Regions from separate parts of the Bradyrhizobium sp. SPXBL-04 genome, predicted to be linked through region 2. Evidence: riboswitches for the same ligand, from Rfam matches in the RefSeq annotation. Region 2 holds a riboswitch; the other holds the start of a gene.
What was found. A riboswitch is a leader RNA that binds a small molecule or an ion and turns the genes downstream of it on or off. The one in region 2 is predicted to bind S-adenosylmethionine.

Region 1: linked by a shared signal. The riboswitch ahead of metX (homoserine O-acetyltransferase MetX) and the one ahead of ACNJX8_RS39320 (O-succinylhomoserine sulfhydrylase) in region 2 are both predicted to bind S-adenosylmethionine.

The regions. Positions count from the first base shown of each region.
Region 1 is NZ_CP182472.1:941,949-950,408, reverse strand. It holds gene ACNJX8_RS04435 (alpha/beta fold hydrolase) at 1-750, shown strand, start outside; gene metW (methionine biosynthesis protein MetW) at 859-1,521, opposite strand; gene metX (homoserine O-acetyltransferase MetX) at 1,523-2,725, opposite strand; SAM riboswitch at 2,817-2,896, opposite strand; gene ACNJX8_RS04420 (chorismate mutase) at 3,079-3,927, shown strand; gene hisC (histidinol-phosphate transaminase) at 3,964-5,061, shown strand; gene ACNJX8_RS04410 (prephenate/arogenate dehydrogenase family protein) at 5,058-5,993, shown strand; gene ACNJX8_RS04405 (DUF2125 domain-containing protein) at 6,122-7,306, opposite strand; gene ACNJX8_RS04400 (gamma-glutamylcyclotransferase) at 7,417-8,028, shown strand; gene ACNJX8_RS04395 (lysophospholipid acyltransferase family protein) at 8,025-8,460, opposite strand, start outside.
Region 2 is NZ_CP182472.1:8,250,796-8,259,255, forward strand. It holds gene ACNJX8_RS39285 (VOC family protein) at 1-311, shown strand, start outside; gene ACNJX8_RS39290 (SRPBCC family protein) at 463-864, shown strand; partial or broken gene ACNJX8_RS39295 (hypothetical protein) at 978-1,407, shown strand; gene ACNJX8_RS39300 (MATE family efflux transporter) at 1,505-2,950, opposite strand; gene ACNJX8_RS39305 (hypothetical protein) at 3,275-4,327, opposite strand; gene ACNJX8_RS39310 (PAS domain-containing protein) at 4,432-4,845, opposite strand; gene ACNJX8_RS39315 (2'-deoxycytidine 5'-triphosphate deaminase) at 4,961-6,067, opposite strand; SAM riboswitch at 6,177-6,256, shown strand; gene ACNJX8_RS39320 (O-succinylhomoserine sulfhydrylase) at 6,330-7,517, shown strand; gene ACNJX8_RS39325 (SGNH/GDSL hydrolase family protein) at 7,646-8,460, opposite strand, start outside.

The DNA of each region.
Region 1 (8,460 bases), 1.3 Mb from region 2:
CCGCAGATGCGCTACTTCTCGCGCGGTCATCGCTGCATCACTTACTCTGCGCGCGGCTACACACCCTCGGACGTGCCCGATGGCGAGGTCTATACCTACACACATTTCTACACCGATGCGCTCGCGGTGCTCGATCATCTCGGGATCGAGCACGCGCATCTCGTCGGCCTGTCGATGGGTGCCTACTCGTCGCTCCAGATCGGGCTCAACGCGCCGCAGCGCGCATTGTCGATGACGCTGGCCGGTGTCGGCTCCGGCTCCGAAATCGAGAATCTCGATGCCTGGCGCAAGCAGTGCCGCGCCAATGCCGAGCAGTTCGAGACATTAGGGTCTGCGGAAGTCGCAAAGGTCACGCGCGAGGCGCCGAGCCGGATTCCCTTCCTGGTGAAGGATCCGCGCGGCCACGCCGATTTCTACGCCGCGCTGGCACGGCACGATGCCAGCGGCTCGGCGCGCACGATGCGCGGCTTCCAGGGCGGCCGTCCCTCGATCTACACGATGACGGACGCGATCAAGCGCGCCTCAACGCCGGCGCTGATCATCTGCGGCGACGAGGACGACCCGTGCGTCGGCCCGAGCCTGTTCTTGAAGAAGCACCTTCCGGCGGCCGGGCTCGCGATGTTTCCGAAGTCGGGCCACGTGCTCAATCTCGAAGAACCCGCGCTATTCAACGAGAGCGTGGAGCGGTTCGTCACGCTGGTGGAAGCGGGCCGCTGGCCGGTACGCGATGCGAGGTCGGTGGCGCACTAGAACGAAGGCTTGGCCACACACGCCGTCATTGCGAGCGCAGCGAAGCAATCCAGAATCCCTCCGCGGAAAGACTCTGGATTGCTTCGCTGCGCTCGCAATGACGAAAAGCTACTTTCCCTGCCCGCGGCTCAGCAAGAACACGCCCTGCTCGCCGAACATGTTCCACACCCACCACGGCAGGTTCAGCGGCACCGGGCGGCCGTAGAGATCGAGCGCGACCGAACGCTCCATCTTGACGTTGATCTTGTCGCAGAGCTCGACGAAATCCTTGATGGTGCAGAAGTGGATGTTGGCGGTGTCGTACCAGGTCGCCGGCAGATTCTCGGTGCGCGGCATGTGGCCGCCGATCAGGAGCTGGAGCCGCATCTTCCAGAAGCCGAAATTCGGGAACGAGACGATGGCGCGGCGGCCGATGCGCAGCAGGTTCTCCAGCACCACACGCGGCTGCCGCGTCGCTTGCAGCGTCTGCGACAGGATCACGTAATCGAAGGCATCGTCGGGATAGTTGACGAGGTCGGTGTCGGCGTCACCCTGCACCACCGCAAGCCCCTTGGCGACGCAGCGATTGACGCCCTCGCGCGACAGCTCGATGCCACGGCCGTCGATGCCGCGCGTTTCCAGCAGCTGGAGCAGATCGCCCTCGCCGCAGCCGACGTCGAGCACCTTCGAGCCCGGCTTGACCATCTCGGCCACGAGCAGATGGTCGGCACGAAACTGACCGGACGGCCCGGCCGCAACGCCGTTCAACGGCAGCACTTCCTGTACGGACATTCTAGCCACCTTTGCCGTCGAGACCGCGTGCCTTGCCTGCCGATTGCAGGAAGGCACGCGAGATGTCGAAGAATTCGGGCACGTCGAGCAGGAAGGCGTCGTGACCGCGATCGGTCTCGATCTCGGCGAACGACACCCGAGCACTCGACGCATTCAGCGCGTGCACCAGGGCGCGCGATTCCGAGGTCGGAAACAGCCAGTCGCTGGTGAAGGAGACCACGCAGAAGCGGGTCTTGATGCCCGCAAACGCCTTCGCCAGCACGCCACCATGATCGGCGGCGATGTCGAAATAATCCATCGCGCGTGTCAGATACAGATACGAGTTGGCGTCGAAGCGCTCGACAAAGGACGAGCCCTGGTAGCGCAGATAGGACTCGACCTGGAAGTCGGCATCGAACGAGAAGGTCGGCAGCTCACGGTCCTGCATGCGGCGGCCGAACTTGCGATGCAGCGCGGCGTCGGAGAGATAGGTGATGTGCGCCGCCATGCGCGCCACCGCGAGCCCGCGATGCGGATGGATGCCGCGGTCGGCATATCCGCCATTGTGCCAGTCGGGATCGGCCATCACGGCCTGGCGGCCGAGCTCGTGGAACGCGATGTTCTGCGCCGAGTGCCGCGTCGAGCAAGCAATCGCCAGTGCGGAGTACACGCGAGCAGGATAGGCCGCGGTCCATTGCAGCACCTGCATGCCACCCATCGACCCGCCGACGACCGCGAACAGCGTGTCGATGCCGAGCCGGTCGATCAGCATCGCCTGCGCGCGCACCATGTCGGGAATGGTGATGACGGGGAAATCGAGGCCCCAGACCTTGCCCGTGGCGGGATTGATCGACGCCGGCCCGGTCGAGCCCATGCAGCCGCCGATCACGTTGGAGCAGATGATGAAGTAGTGCTTGGGATCAATGGGTCGACCGGGGCCGACCAGCGTCTCCCACCAGCCGGGCTTGCCGGTGACGGGATGCACATTGGCGACATGCTGGTCGCCGGTCAGCGCATGGCAGATCAGAACGGCGTTGGAGCGATCGGCGTTCAATTCGCCATAGGTCTGGTAGGCGATCTGGAACGGCGACAGATCGATGCCGCAATCGAGCCGCAGCGGCTGATCGGCGCCGAAACGCATAACCTGCGAACTCGGATGATCGACCTCGTGTGACCGATCATCGGTGCTGATCGCAGGACTCGGTATCGACTTGACGCTACCCATTTTGACCATCGACCTCGTTTGCGATCGGACTTCAGACCGCAGTGACATCAGGCCATGAAAAACCCGGCCTGAACGATAAGTTCGGCCGGGATCAGAAGCGTCCCCGGCCTGTTTAGCGAGTTTTTTAACGTGGCTGCAAGCCGGCCGGCTCAAATGACCACGGAACAGGCAAAAACTACCGTCTGGGGCGGTTTTCGTCAAGTCGCGGCCCGGGTCAACCGGATTTGCCTCCGAGCGGTCGATCGAAAAGGCCGTCATTTCTCTTTGCTTTCGCTGCCTATCCTGCCTAATCAGGATAGACCGCAGCTGACCGCTTTTGCGGATCGGCACCTCTCAACAGCCCTTTGTCAGTCATGTCCCAACGTCCGCCCGCGCCACCATCGCTTCAGGAATTGCGCAAGGAGATCGACGCGATCGACGAGGGCATGCATCGCCTCCTGATGCAGCGCGGCGACATCATCGACCGCCTGATCCAGGTGAAGCAGACCCAGGAAGTCGGCTCGGCGTTCCGCCCCGCGCGCGAGGCTTCCATGATGCGCGAGATCGTGCAGCGGCATCGCGGCATCCTGCCGCTCGACACGGTCGAGAGCATCTGGCGCGTCATCATCTCGACCTTCACCTATGTGCAGGCGCCGTTCTCCGTGCATGCCGACATCTCGGTGAGCGAGCCGGCGATGCGCGATTCCGCGCGCTTTCATTTCGGCTTCACCGTGCCTTACGTCGCGCATTTCAGCGCGCAGGCGGCGGTCGAGGCGGTGGCGAAATCCAAGGGCGATCTGGCGCTGGTCTCGGCGACCTCGAGCCGCACACCGTGGTGGCTGGAGCTGGAAGCCGACGGCGCGCCCAAGATCATCGCGCGGATGCCGTTCGTCGAGCGCGCCGACCATCCGGCCGCACTGCCGGTGTTCGCGATCTCGCGCGTCGCCGACAGCGCCCTGGTGACGGAGGTCGAGACCTTCAGCGTGCGCGTCTCCGGGTGGAACGCCGAGGTCGCGCGCGCGCTGTCGCCGCTTGCCGAGATCGTGGCAGTGCCCGATACCGCCTTCGACGGCGCGGCATTGCTGGTCTCGGTCACGAGCGCGACCAGCATCGACAAAATCAAGGCTGCCCTGATCGAGGCGGGGGCCTCGGTGCGCTCCACGGCCCTCGTCGGCAGCCACGCAACGCGCTATACGGTGCCCCCGACCGGGCCAAAATCGTAGATCGCGAACCGCCTGAAGCCACTTTCGGAGTTGAAGATGTCCCGCCCCGTGCCGAATCCCGGCATTCTCGACATTGCGCCCTACACGCCCGGCAAGAGCCCGGTGGCGGAGCCGGGCCGCAAGGTGTTCAAGCTCTCGGCCAACGAGACGCCGTTCGGGCCCTCGCCCAAGGCAATCGAGGCGTTCAAGCACGTGGCCGAACATCTGGAAGACTATCCGGAAGGCACCTCGCGCGTGCTGCGCGAGGCGATCGGCCGCAGCTTCGGGCTTGACCCCAACCGCATCATCTGCGGCGCCGGGTCGGACGAGATCCTCAATCTGCTCGCGCACACCTATCTCAGCCAGGGCGACGAGGCGATCTCCACCACGCACGGCTTCCTGGTCTACCCGATCGCGACCATGGCGAATGGGGCCAAGAATATCGTTGCGCCCGAGACGAACTTCACTGCCGACGTCGATGCCATTCTCAAGGCGGTCACGCCGCGCACAAAGCTGGTCTGGCTCGCCAATCCCAACAACCCGACCGGCACCTATCTGCCGTTCGACGAGGTCAAGCGCCTGCGCGCCGGCCTGCCGTCGCACGTGTTGCTGGTGCTGGATGCCGCCTATTGCGACTACGTCTCGCGCAACGATTACGAGATGGGGATCGAACTCGTCGCCACCACCGAGAACACTGTGGTGACGCACACCTTCTCCAAGATCCACGGTCTTGCGGCGCTGCGCATCGGCTGGATGTTCGGGCCCGAGCACATCATCGACGCGGTCAACCGCATCCGCGGTCCCTTCAACGTGTCGACGCCGGCAATGTATGCCGCAGTCGCCGCGATCGAGGATACCGCGCACCAGGCGATGTCGAAGCAGTTCACCGAGACCTGGCGCAATCGGCTGACAGAAGAGATCGGCAAGCTCGGGCTGAAGGTGACGCCGAGCGTCGCCAATTTCGTGCTGATCCACTTCCCTTCCGACAGGGGCAAGACCGCGGACGATGCCGACGCTTACCTCACCAAACGGGGCCTGGTGCTGCGCGCGCTGAAGAACTACGGCCTGTCGCATGCGCTGCGCATGACCATCGGTACCGAGGAGGCCAACCGCCTCGTGATCGAGGCCCTGCGCGACTTCATGGCCGGCAAATGAGTGCGCAGGCGCACTTCCAGCGCGTCGCGCTGATCGGCTTCGGCCTGATCGGCGGCTCGATCGCGCGTGCGGCGAAGCTCCAGGGCTTAGCTGGCGAGATCGTCACCACCGCGCGCTCGGAGAAGACGCGCGCGCGGGTCGCCGAGCTCGGCATCGTCGACCACGTCGTGGCGACCAATGTGGAAGCAGTGGAGGATGCCGATCTCGTCATCCTCTGCATTCCCGTCGGCGCCTGCGGCGAGGTGGCGCGAGAGATCGCCGCGCATCTCAAGCCGGGCGCGATCATCTCCGACGTCGGCTCGGTCAAGGGCGCGGTGGTCAGGGACATGGCCCCGCATCTGCCGCAGGGCGTGCATTTCGTGCCGGCGCACCCGGTCGCAGGCACCGAGCATTCGGGTCCGGATTCCGGCTTCGCCGAGCTCTTCATCAACCGCTGGTGCATCCTGACGCCGCCGGAAGGCGTCGATGCGGCTGCCACCGATCGCCTGCGGGCCTTCTGGGCGGCGATGGGCGCCAAGGTCGAGGTGATGACGCCGGATCATCATGATCTCGTGCTCGCGATCACCAGTCACCTGCCGCATCTGATCGCCTACACCATCGTCGGCACCGCCGACGAGCTGGCGCAGGTGACGGAATCCGAGGTGATCAAATTCTCCGCCGGCGGTTTTCGCGATTTCACCCGCATCGCGGCCTCCGATCCGACGATGTGGCGCGACGTCTTCCTTGCCAACAAGGAGGCCGTGCTGGAAATGCTCGGTACCTTCACCGAGGACCTCGCCAAGCTCACCCGCGCGATCCGCCGCGGCGACGGCGAAGCCCTGTTCGACCACTTCACCCGCACCCGCGCCATCCGCCGCGGCATCGTCGAGATCGGCCAGGATTCGGCCGCGCCGGATTTCGGCCGGCCCCATGCGGCGCTGAAGAAGCCGTAGCGAAACTGCTCATTCTTCGTCATTGCGAGCGTAGCGAAGCAATCCAGGATACCTCCGCGGAGACAGTCTGGATTGCTTCGCTGCGCTCGCAATGACGGTGTGGAGAGCTCTGGCGCAAATCACCGCCCTTAATACAGTGGCGGAATCTGGCCGACTTTGACCGGGCCGAGCAGCACGGCGCCGTCGACGAATTTCAGCGGGAAGCTTCTCGCCTTCTTGCCTTCCAGCGTGCTCTCGGTGCCGATCGAATTGATGCCGGCGGCAACGCCGGCATTGGCGTTCTGCTTGATGACCTTGCCGAGGCCCGGCACGGCGCGGTCGAGCGCGCCGAACAAATTGTTGAGGTCCTGCGACTTCACGCCCGGCGCGACGCGGTCGAGCGTTGCCTGCGGCACGCCCTCCTCCAGCATCTTCTCGATGCCGAGCGCCGGAATGACGCGCTCGAGGCCCGCCACCGTCATCTGCAATTCGCCGTCCAATCGGCCATTGGCCGAAAGGCCGAGCGTGCCGGCCGCAACCGCGATCATCTCGCCCTGCTGGATCCGCGACTGCACGATCTCGATATGGCCGCCGGCGGCCTGGATCTCACGGAAGCGCTGCGGCCAGGGTTTTGGCGTGAGATCGGTGAGGCCGGTGACCTTCGCGCGGGTGTCCGCCTCGAACGGCTCGGCGAGCAAGGGATGAACGCCCTGGATGCTGCCCTGCGCGACGTGGACCACCGTCTCGATCACCGGTTGATCGGATGGCGATCCGTCCGCGAGGCGGCCGTGCAGCTCGATCTGCTTGGCGCGCGCGAGCGGCACCTGGACGCTGCCGTCGAGGCGGTTGAGGCCGGGATCGTCGAACACGATGGAGGCGCGGTCCGGCACGGCCGGCAGACCGACCACGCTGGCGCGGCCCTTGCTCCAGTTCACCACGAAGGTGGTTTGCGTGACGCCGTCGGTCAGCGTCGCCGGCGCGGAGAACTCGGCGATGACGAGCTTGGGGTCATAGACCTGGGCGACGACCAGGATGTTGTCGAGCTTCGCCGTGAACGGCGTCTTGCTCGCATTCTGCGACACCAGGGCGACGCTGGCACCGGAGCACTGGACCTCGAAGCGGAACGGGAAGCCCGCGATCGAGCGCTTGGCGCAATCATAGATGCGACCCGACTTGGCCTCCTGCGCGCGCCAGGCGTCTGCGGCGATTTCGGCCTGCGACGCCGCATAGAACCAGAAGCAGCTCCAGGCGACGGCGAGGATCAGGACGAGAACGGGTGCAATGAAAAGGCCCCAACGGGAGCGGCGGCCTGCGGCAACGGTCATATTGGACATGCGGCGACCCTTTGCCCCCAGATTCAGGCAAATGTAAGCGAGGCCGGCCCCCGACGAAAGGCGGAGAATTCGCTTCGCTTGGGGGCACGGTTCTGGTAGCCGTGCCCGAAATGTCGGAAATCCCCCTCCCCTCCGTCACCACAGCCAAGGATGACCTCTGGGTGTTCGGCTACGGCTCGCTGATGTGGCGGCCGGGCTTCGAATTCGAGGAGCGCGTCCCGGCGCGGCTGGTCGGCGAGCATCGCGCGCTCTGCGTCTATTCCTTCGTGCACCGCGGCACGCCGGAGAAGCCGGGTCTGGTGCTCGGGCTCGACCGCGGCGGCGCCTGCCGCGGCATTGCCTTCCGCGTTGCCGAGAAGAACCGCACCGAGGTCGTCGCCTACTTGCGGGAACGCGAGCAGGTCACCTCGGTCTACCGTGAGGTGATGCGCTCGGTGTGGCTGGAGAACGATGCGCGCCAGCGCGTCTCCGCACTCACCTATGTCGTCGACCGCGGCCATGTCCAATATGCCGGCCGGCTGTCGCTTACCGAGCAGCACCGCCATGTCATCCAGGGCCATGGCCAGTCCGGCGCCAATCGGGACTACGTCACCGCGACGGTGAAAGCAATCGAGGCCGAAGGCTTTCGCGACACGCAGCTGCACCGGCTTGCGACGATGCTGCACGGTGATGCGCATTCTCTGCACGCGCCGGCGCCGGCCGAAGATCGAGAGAACCGCTAACTCTCCGACGGCGCATAGCTCGGCGCGGAGCCGATCAACTGCTCCTGCTCTTTCCGGCCGGCTTCGACGAGACGGCTGGTCACGTCTTCGATCGCCGTCTGCACGCGCGCGAGAAACTCGTCCTTCGGCAGGCCCGCCGGCAGTGGATCGAGGAATTCCACCACCAGCGTGCCGGGATAGCGCATGAAGGTGCGGCGCGGCCAGAACAGGCCGGAATTGAGCGCGATCGGCAGGCACTGCACGCCGCAGGAGGAATAGATCTGCGCAAAGCCGGTCTTGTAGTTGGGGACAGCGCCCGGCGCGCGCCGCGTGCCTTCCGGAAAGATCACGAGCTGACGGCCGCTGCGCACCGCCACGCGCGCCCGCCGCGTCATGTCCAGCAGCGCCTTCACGCCGGCATTGCGGTCGATCGCGATCATGCCGGTCTTGACC
Region 2 (8,460 bases):
GCTTCTACACCGCGGTGCTGGCGCCGCTCGGCCATGTCCTGTGCTCGAGCGGCGACGGCTATGCCGGCTTCGGGCCGAAGGGCGAGCCGGCGCTGTGGCTGCACCTGAACAAGGGACGCAAGGCCGACGGCGCCCACATCGCGTTCCGTGCCAAGGACCATGACGCGGTGAAGGCGTTCCACAGCGAAGGCCTGAAGAACGGCGGTCGCGACAATGGCGGCGCCGGCCCGCGCAAGGACTACAGCCCGACCTATTATGCGGCGTTCTTGATCGACCCTGATGGCAACAATGTCGAGGCGGTTTGCGTGTGAGCTTTAGCCGCTTACGAGACTTCGTAGGGTGGGCAAAGCGAAAGCGTGCCCACCCTACCAATACTGTCTCCGCGGAAAGACTCTGGGTTGCTTCGCTACGCTTGCAATGACGGTGTTTGTGGCGATCACCTATTGAATCAAGGACATCTCCATGGCCTCCATCCACAATGACATTCCCCTTCCCGCCTCCGCGCACGATGTCTGGGACGCGGTGCGCGATTTCGGCGCGCTGCATCAGCGGCTGGTGCCCGGCTTCGTCACCGCCTGCACCCTCGATGGCGACGCGCGCATCGTCACCTTCGCCAATGGCTCGGTGGCACGCGAGGTACTGGTCGATTGCGACGACGCGCGACAGCGGCTGGTCTACGCCATCAGCAACGAGCGGCTGAAGCACTACAGCGCCTCGGTGCAGGTGATTGCCGATGGTGAGAAACGGTGTCGCCTGGTCTGGATCATCGACATGCTGCCGAACGAGCTTGCGCCTTATATTCAGGGGCAGACCGGCGAAGCCGTGACCGCCTTGCACAGAGCGTTTCCGCCCGCGGCGGCCTGATCATCCTCCGTGAGTTTTCTCACAGAGCTCCGCCCTCGCCAGCCATAACCATGGCGACGTGCGCCCGGTTGGTTCCGCTCTCCCGGCGGAGCCACGCACGCGAGGAGCATGCCATGAGAGGTGCGGACAAGGTGATCTGTCAGGCGGCCGCCGTGCTGCTGTTGTTGTCGATCGCGAGCTCGCCGGCGAAGGCGCAGTTCGCAGGTTTTGGCGGCGGCGGCGCCGGCGGCGAGGACATGATGACCCAGATGGCCCCGATGCTGGAAATGATGAAGGCAAAGATGGGCAAGCGCCGCTTTGCCATGCTGATGCAGACCATGGGCCCGATGATGAGCCGCATGATGGAGAATGGCGGCGGCGGGGTCGGCGGGATGATGGGCGGCGGCTTCGGTGCGCCGAACTACGGCGGTTACATCCCGATGGGTGGAGGCGGCTATATGCCGACCGGGCTCGGCGGCATGGGCGGCGGCGACATGATGGCGATTGATGCGGCTCGCCAACACCGGCGGCGGTGGCGGCCATCGCCGCCATAGGCATCGCTAAAGCATGATCCGGAAAAGTGCGCAGCGGTTTTCCGAAAAGATCATGCTCAAACAACAACCTAAAGCGCGATGACGATTCATCCTAATCTCATCGCGCTTTAGTCGGCAGCACCTGACAGAGCTGGCCTGATCGCAGATTTCGTCTGGCGCGGTCCCCAGCGGGTCAGCACCACACTGGAGCACGACAGCAGGCCGAGCACGACCATCGAGCTCGCGGCCAGCCAGAAGAAGCTCTGCGCGGTGGCGTCGTGGGTCGACAGCCACCAGCCGACGGCTGCGATGTAGATCAGCCGCGCGGTCTGCGCCAGCACCGGCCCGATCACCTTCGCGGCGCCTTGCGAGGAGAAATACATCGTCGTTGCAAGGCCGAAGAAAGCGTAGAACGGTCCGACCGTTGACAGATATTGATGGCTCGCTGCGCGCACGGCGACGCTGTCGGTGAAGATATTGACCCAGAGATCGGGGAACATCGCAACGAAGCATGCCGGCGCGCCGACCGCCACGAAAGCGGCAGCACTGGCGATCCAGGCGATGCGCCGGGCGCGCGCGATGCGACCCGCGCCGATCGCCATCCCTACCATTGGCACACAGGCAATGCCGAACGAGAACGCGATCGAGGTCAGCAAAAACTCCAACCGCGCGCCGATGCCGTAGCCGGCGAGGATCGCAGTGCCGAACTTCGCCAGCATGTGGGTGAAGATCGAGATCGTCAGCACCGATTGCAGCGGCGAGAAGCAGGCGATGGCGCCGACCTTCAGGATGTCGAAAAACATCGCCCATTGGACGCGCAAGCCGCGCAGCCTCGGCGCGATGCGGGCCCGGCCGGAGAACAGGTACCAACCCATGATACAGATATTCATGGAGTAAGCGATCAGCGCGCCGGCCGCAACGCCCCGCATGCCGAGCTGCGGCACCGGTCCGAGCCCGAGGCCCAGCGTGCCGCCGAGCACGACCTGCCAAGCCGCCGAGTTGAGGATCAACAGCGACGGCAGCTTCATGTTGCCGGTGCCGCGCAGGACGCCGGCCATGGTGTTGAGCAGCCAGGGCAGCACCGCGCCGCCAAAAAACACCTGCGTGTAGGCGATTGCGTGGGTCAGCACATTGCCGCGGCCGCCGAGCAATTCCAGCAGGCGCGGCCCGAAGATCAGCATGCCCAGCATGAAGACGAGACCGAAGCTGATGCCGATCAGCATCGCGTGCACGGCGAGCGTTCCGGCGCGCTCGCGATCTCCGGCGCCGAGAGCGCGCGCGATGGCGGAGGCCACCGCGCCGCCCATGGCGCCGCCCGACATCGTCATGGTTAGGATCACGGTCGGAAACACCAGCGCCATCGCGGCCAGCGCCTCGACACCGAGCCGGCCGACATAAGAGGTCTCGGCGATCACCACGCACATGCCGGCCGATAACCCGATCACGTTCGGCCAGGCGAGCCCGAGCAGCGTGCGCAGGATCGGGCCGTCAGTCAGCGCGCTTCTGACCGGCCGCGGAGGCGGCGGCAGCGGGCGCTCCTGTGCATCGACCGGGATTTCGGCGATGTCGGACATGTCCTCTCCCGGGCACAAGCGCCAATTGCGGCGCGGCAATATCTAGGTGTGCCAATCGATTTCTTCGCGCGGAAAGCGCAACAGGGGCTTGTTAGCACGCTGCGCGCCGATTCCTCCTGCGTCAGGTGCAGGAGTGCCCTGCGGCAGCGGCTTTCCTTCTCCCTCTCCCCGTTCTTACGGGGAGAGGGCTGGGGTGAGGGGCTGCTGCGGCAAAGGCAGTGACAGTTGGACTCGTGGAGACTCCCGCTCACCCGGAATTTGCTTTCGCAAATTCCGGCCTCTCCCCACAGGCGGGGAGAGGCGAAGTGGTGGCGGCCCGCTCGCCTATTCAATCGTCCACACCAGCGGCGGGCGACCGCTCTTCGCGGTGCGCATGTGCACGCCGATGTGCCGCCCGCAGCCCGTGGCCAGCCCTTGGAACAACCCCTCCAGCACGTTGGTGCAGGCGGGGTGATAGTCGGTGACATCATCCATCAGCTTCCAGCTCTGCTGGCTTGTTTCGAACGCGCCTTCTGATTGCACCGTTTCGGACACATCGTCCTGCGCGGCGAACAGCGCGTTCAGGAACGATGCGAATTCGCGCGCACCGCCGCGGCTCATCGCCAACGCCGCCGCGATCTCGTCGAAATACTGCATGCCGATCAGCTTGCCGGTGAGGTGCAGCAGATAGCCGGCATCTTCCGGACCGAACAGCTGCACCATCACCGGCGCGGCGGTGCGGACATATTCCATCGCGTAGTTACGATAGGCTTTTTCCAGCCGCGGTTTCGGCCAGCTCGCAACCGGCAAAGCCGGCGCGGTCTTCGCATCGAACGTAGGGGCCTCCAGATGCCGCGCGAACGCCAGGCGCTGGTCGAGCTCGAGTGGGTGGTCGTATTGATGGTAATAGCCTTCGAGACCGTCCTGGCCATCGACGCTCTGCTTGGTGCAGACGAAGCCTAAGCGGAGATCGCCGAGCGCGACGCCGTTGTTGGCGTGCCAGCCGCGCAGCATCGCGCGGCTGACCTCGCCGGGCACGCCGCAGATCGCGGTGCCCTTCCAGATCCAGCGCGGCGGCGGATAGCGGATCCAGGCTTTGCGGTCGCTCTCATACATGTATTCGACATGCACGCCGCCGATCCAGTTGGAGAGATAGTGATATTGCGCAGCAGCCACCGCCGGCGGCAGATGACGCAGGCCGAGCTTTTCCAGGCCCGGCAGGAAGCGCTCCTGCTGCTGGCGGCGGAACACCCGGAAGACGAATTCTGCGGCATCCGCCGTGCCGCGCCGCGTGACAACGGTGAGGATCAGGCCCGTGAAGTAGGCGTGATAGAGATCCGCGACCGCGCGCCAGCGTTTCCATTGGGCTTCCTGCGCCGTGTCTGATGCGGCGGTCATGTTCGCTCCCGATCGTTGTTTCGATCGAGTGTGTCACTGCGCCCGGTGTCAGGCAACATGACGCGCATGCAGACCGCCCTGCACGGCAGCCCGTCAATTCCGCATCACGAATTTTGCGCGGCCTTGGCAGCGCGCTCGCGCTCGACGCGTTCCGTCACGTCGCGCGCCATCGCCACCGATCCCTGCACCGCTCCAGCGGCATCGCGCACCAGCGCGAAGGTCATCTCGATGTAGAGCTTGCGCCCGCTCTTGTGCAGCGCGCGTGTCAGCGTCGGACGCCCTGCAAGCTTCATCGTGCCGCTGGCAAGCGCCGCCTCGAAGCCTTTCCAATGCGCGGCGCGCAGATGCTCTGGAATGATCAGATCGAGATTTTGACCCAGCGCTTCCCCGGCGGAGAAGCCGAACAGGGCGGTCGATGCCCGATTCCAACGCGTGATCGTGCCGGAGCGATCCGAATAGATCAGCGCGTCCGCGACGTCTTCGATGATGTTTGCGTCGAGTTCGGATTGATCGGTCATCTCGCCACCTCGCCGGAATGTAGCCCGGATGGAGCGCAGCGTAATCCGGGATTGGTGCCACAAGCGAGAGAACTCCCGGATTACGCTTGCGCTCCATCCGGGCTACAGGATCGGGCTACACCCGAAAATGCTTCGATAGTTTGAGGCCCTGCGCCTGGTAGTTGGAGCCAATACGCTGGCCGTACATGGCGTCGGGGCGCGCCAGCATCTTCTCGTAGACGAGGCGGCCGACGATCTGGCCGTGTTCGAGAATGAACGGCACTTCGCGCGAGCGCACCTCCAGCACGGCGCGCGCGCCTTGCCCGCCGGCACCGGCATAGCCGAAACCGGGATCGAAAAATCCGGCATAGTGCACGCGGAATTCGCCGACCAGGGGATCGAATGGCACCATCTCGGCGGCGTAGTCGGGCGGGACCTGCACAGCTTCCTTGGAGGCGAGGATGTAGAACTCGCCGGGATCGAGGATCAGGCTGCCGTCGGGACGGGCCGAGATCGGCTCCCAAAAATCTTCCACTGCATAGCCGGAGCGGCGATCGACGTCGACGACGCCGGTGTGGCGCTTGGCGCGGTAACCGACGAAGCCGTTCGCTTTCTCACCCGACAGGTCGACGGAGACGGCGACGCCGCCGGAGAGATCGGCATCGTCGATGTCGACCAGGCGCTCGGTGGCATGCAGCGCATCGAGCTCGTCGGCATTGAGGATGGCGTCGCCGGTGCGGAAGCGCACCTGCGACAGGCGTGAGCCCTCGCGCACCAGCACCGGAAACGTCTTCGGGCTGATCTCGGCATAGAGCGGGCCGTGATAGCCGGCGCCGATCATGTCGAAGCGGCGGGTACCGTCGGCGATCACGCGGGTGAAGACGTCGAGCCGGCCGGTCGAGCTCTTGGGGTTCGCGGCCGCGACGATCTCCGGCGGCAGCGCGAGGCTTTCCAGCAGCGGCACGATGTAGACGCAATTGGTCTCGAGCACCGCGCCGTCAGCCAGGCTGAACTCGTGCAGCTTCAATTCGTCGATGCGCTCGGCGACGGTGGCGCCGGGACCGGGCAGGAAGCTGGCGCGGACGCGATAGGCGATGTCGCCGAGGCGCAAATCGAGGCTCGCCGGCTGGATCTGGCTTTCGACGAAGTCGTAGGCGGGCAGGATGAGCCCCGCCTCCGCCATCGCCGCGATCATGCGGTCGGGCAGGATACCATTGGCGTCGGCAGCGACCGTGAACGTCAACCGGGGATCCTCAGCAAGGGGCAACTCATCCCGATATACGGGAAATACTAGCCTTTTACGGCTATCCGATGGACGCCTTGACGGAAAGGGCATTGCGGAATATGAGCATCACTTATCCCGTGGTGATTTGAGCCGGCCGGCTTGCAGCCACGTTAAATAAGTCGCTAAACAGGCCGGGGACCTCTGTGATCCCGGCCCGTGGAGATATCCAGGCCGGTTTTTTTGTGACCGTTCTCGCTCGACGGTCATGTCGGAGGGTCCTATGTCGAAGTCGCCTGCCACCTACCGTCCCGAAACCCGCCTGGTCCATTCCGGGACCCTGCGCTCGCAATATGGCGAGACGTCGGAGGCGCTGTTCCTGACGCAAGGGTACGTCTACAACAGCGCCGAGGAGTGCGAGGCGCGGTTCAAGGGCGAGGACCCCGGCTTCATCTATTCGCGCTACTCCAACCCGACCATCGCGATGTTCGAGCGCCGCATGATCGAGCTCGAAGGCGCCGAGGCGGCCCGCTCGGCGGCAACCGGCATGGCCGCGGTGACGACCGCGATCCTGGCGCCGCTGAAGGCGGGCGACCATGTGGTGGCTTCGCGGGCTCTGTTCGGCTCATGTCTCTATGTGGTGCAGGATTTGCTGCCGCGCTACGGCATCGAGACCACGCTGGTCGACGGGCTCGATCTCGACCAGTGGCAGCGGGCGCTCAAGCCCAACACCAAGACGTTCTTCCTGGAGAGTCCGACCAACCCGACGTTGGATGTGCTCGACATCCCCGGCATTGCCGAGATCGCGCACAAGGGCGGCGCGCGGCTCGTGGTCGACAACGTGTTCGCAACGCCGATCTGGCAGAGCCCGCTCGCGTTAGGGGCCGACGTCGTGGTCTATTCCGCGACCAAGCACATCGACGGCCAGGGCCGGTGTCTGGGCGGCATCATCCTGTCCTCGGAAGCCTTCATCGCCGAGCACATCCACAATTTCATGCGCCAGACCGGTCCGTCGATCTCGCCGTTCAACGCCTGGGTCCTGCTCAAGGGCCTTGAGACCTTGGGCGTGCGCGTGCGCGCGCAGACCGACACCGCGGCGCGCATTGCCGGGGCGTTGGCGAGCCATCCGAAGATCTCGCGGCTGGTCTATCCCGGTCGCGCCGATCATCCGCAGGCAGCCCTGGTGAAGAAGCAGATGCGCGGCGGCTCGACGCTGATCGGCTTCGAGGTCAAGGGCGGCAAGCAGGCCGCGTTCCGCGTGCTCAATGCATTGAAGCTGGCGAAGATCTCCAACAATCTCGGCGATGCCAAGAGTCTCGTCACGCATCCGGCGACCACGACGCATCAGCGTTTGAAGCCGGAAGACCGCGCCGCGCTTGGCATCAGCGAGGGCTTCATCCGCTTCTCCGCCGGGCTCGAGCATGCGGACGATCTGATCGAGGATCTCACCGCGGCGCTGGAGAAGGCGTGAGCGAGCCAAAGGCTCGGACTCGTAGGGTGGGCAAAGCGAAGCGTGCCCACCATTCACGATCACACTGCCGATAGATGGTGGGCACGGCGCGCGAAGAGCGCGCCTTTGCCCACCCTACGGCACCGATGTTACATCGGCCGATATGCGCGCACGTCGGCCGGCACGTTCACACCGAGCTTGATCTGGCCGACGGAGTGGATGATGTCGTCGCCGAGGAGCTGGGCGAAGCAGGCATAGCCCCAATCGTTCATGTGCAGGCCGTCGGCGATGACGAAGCCCTCGACCGGGATCGCCTGCTTCTCGTGCCACTCGCGCATCACCTCGAAGCGCGGGAAGATGCCGACGTGACGGAGCTCGGCGACCTTGCCGAGCAGCTTCACCATCTTGCCGGCGCTCTCGGCGCGCTGGTTGACCGCCGGCGAATATTGCGGATCGACCAGCACGATGTCGGCGCCGCCCGCAGCCTGGATGCGGGAGATGCCGTCCTCGACCATCTTTGCGGTCTCGCCGGGATCGAGGTTGCGCAGCACGGCGTTGGTGCCGACCTGCCAGATCACCATATCCGGATGCACGTCGATCACCTGCGTCTGAAGGCGCTTCATCATCTCGGGCGCATCCTCGCCACCAACGCCGGCATTGACGACGGTGATGTCGGCAGTCGGATAATGCCGGCGCAGCTGTGCGGCGAGGCGGTTCGGATAATTGAACTCCGGCGAACTCGCACCGAATCCTGCGGTCGACGACGAGCCGAACGCGACGATGACGACGGGCTGGCCGGCGACGAGCTTGCTTGCGACATGCGGCAGCGTGCCCATCGCCTTCGAGCCGCCCTTCGGCGGCAGGCAGGGCACGCGGCTGAAGATGTCGCCGGCGGACTTTGCGACCTCCTTCACCTTGTCGATGGCGCGCGCGGCGATGCCGCGCTGATCGGGGGACGTCGCGG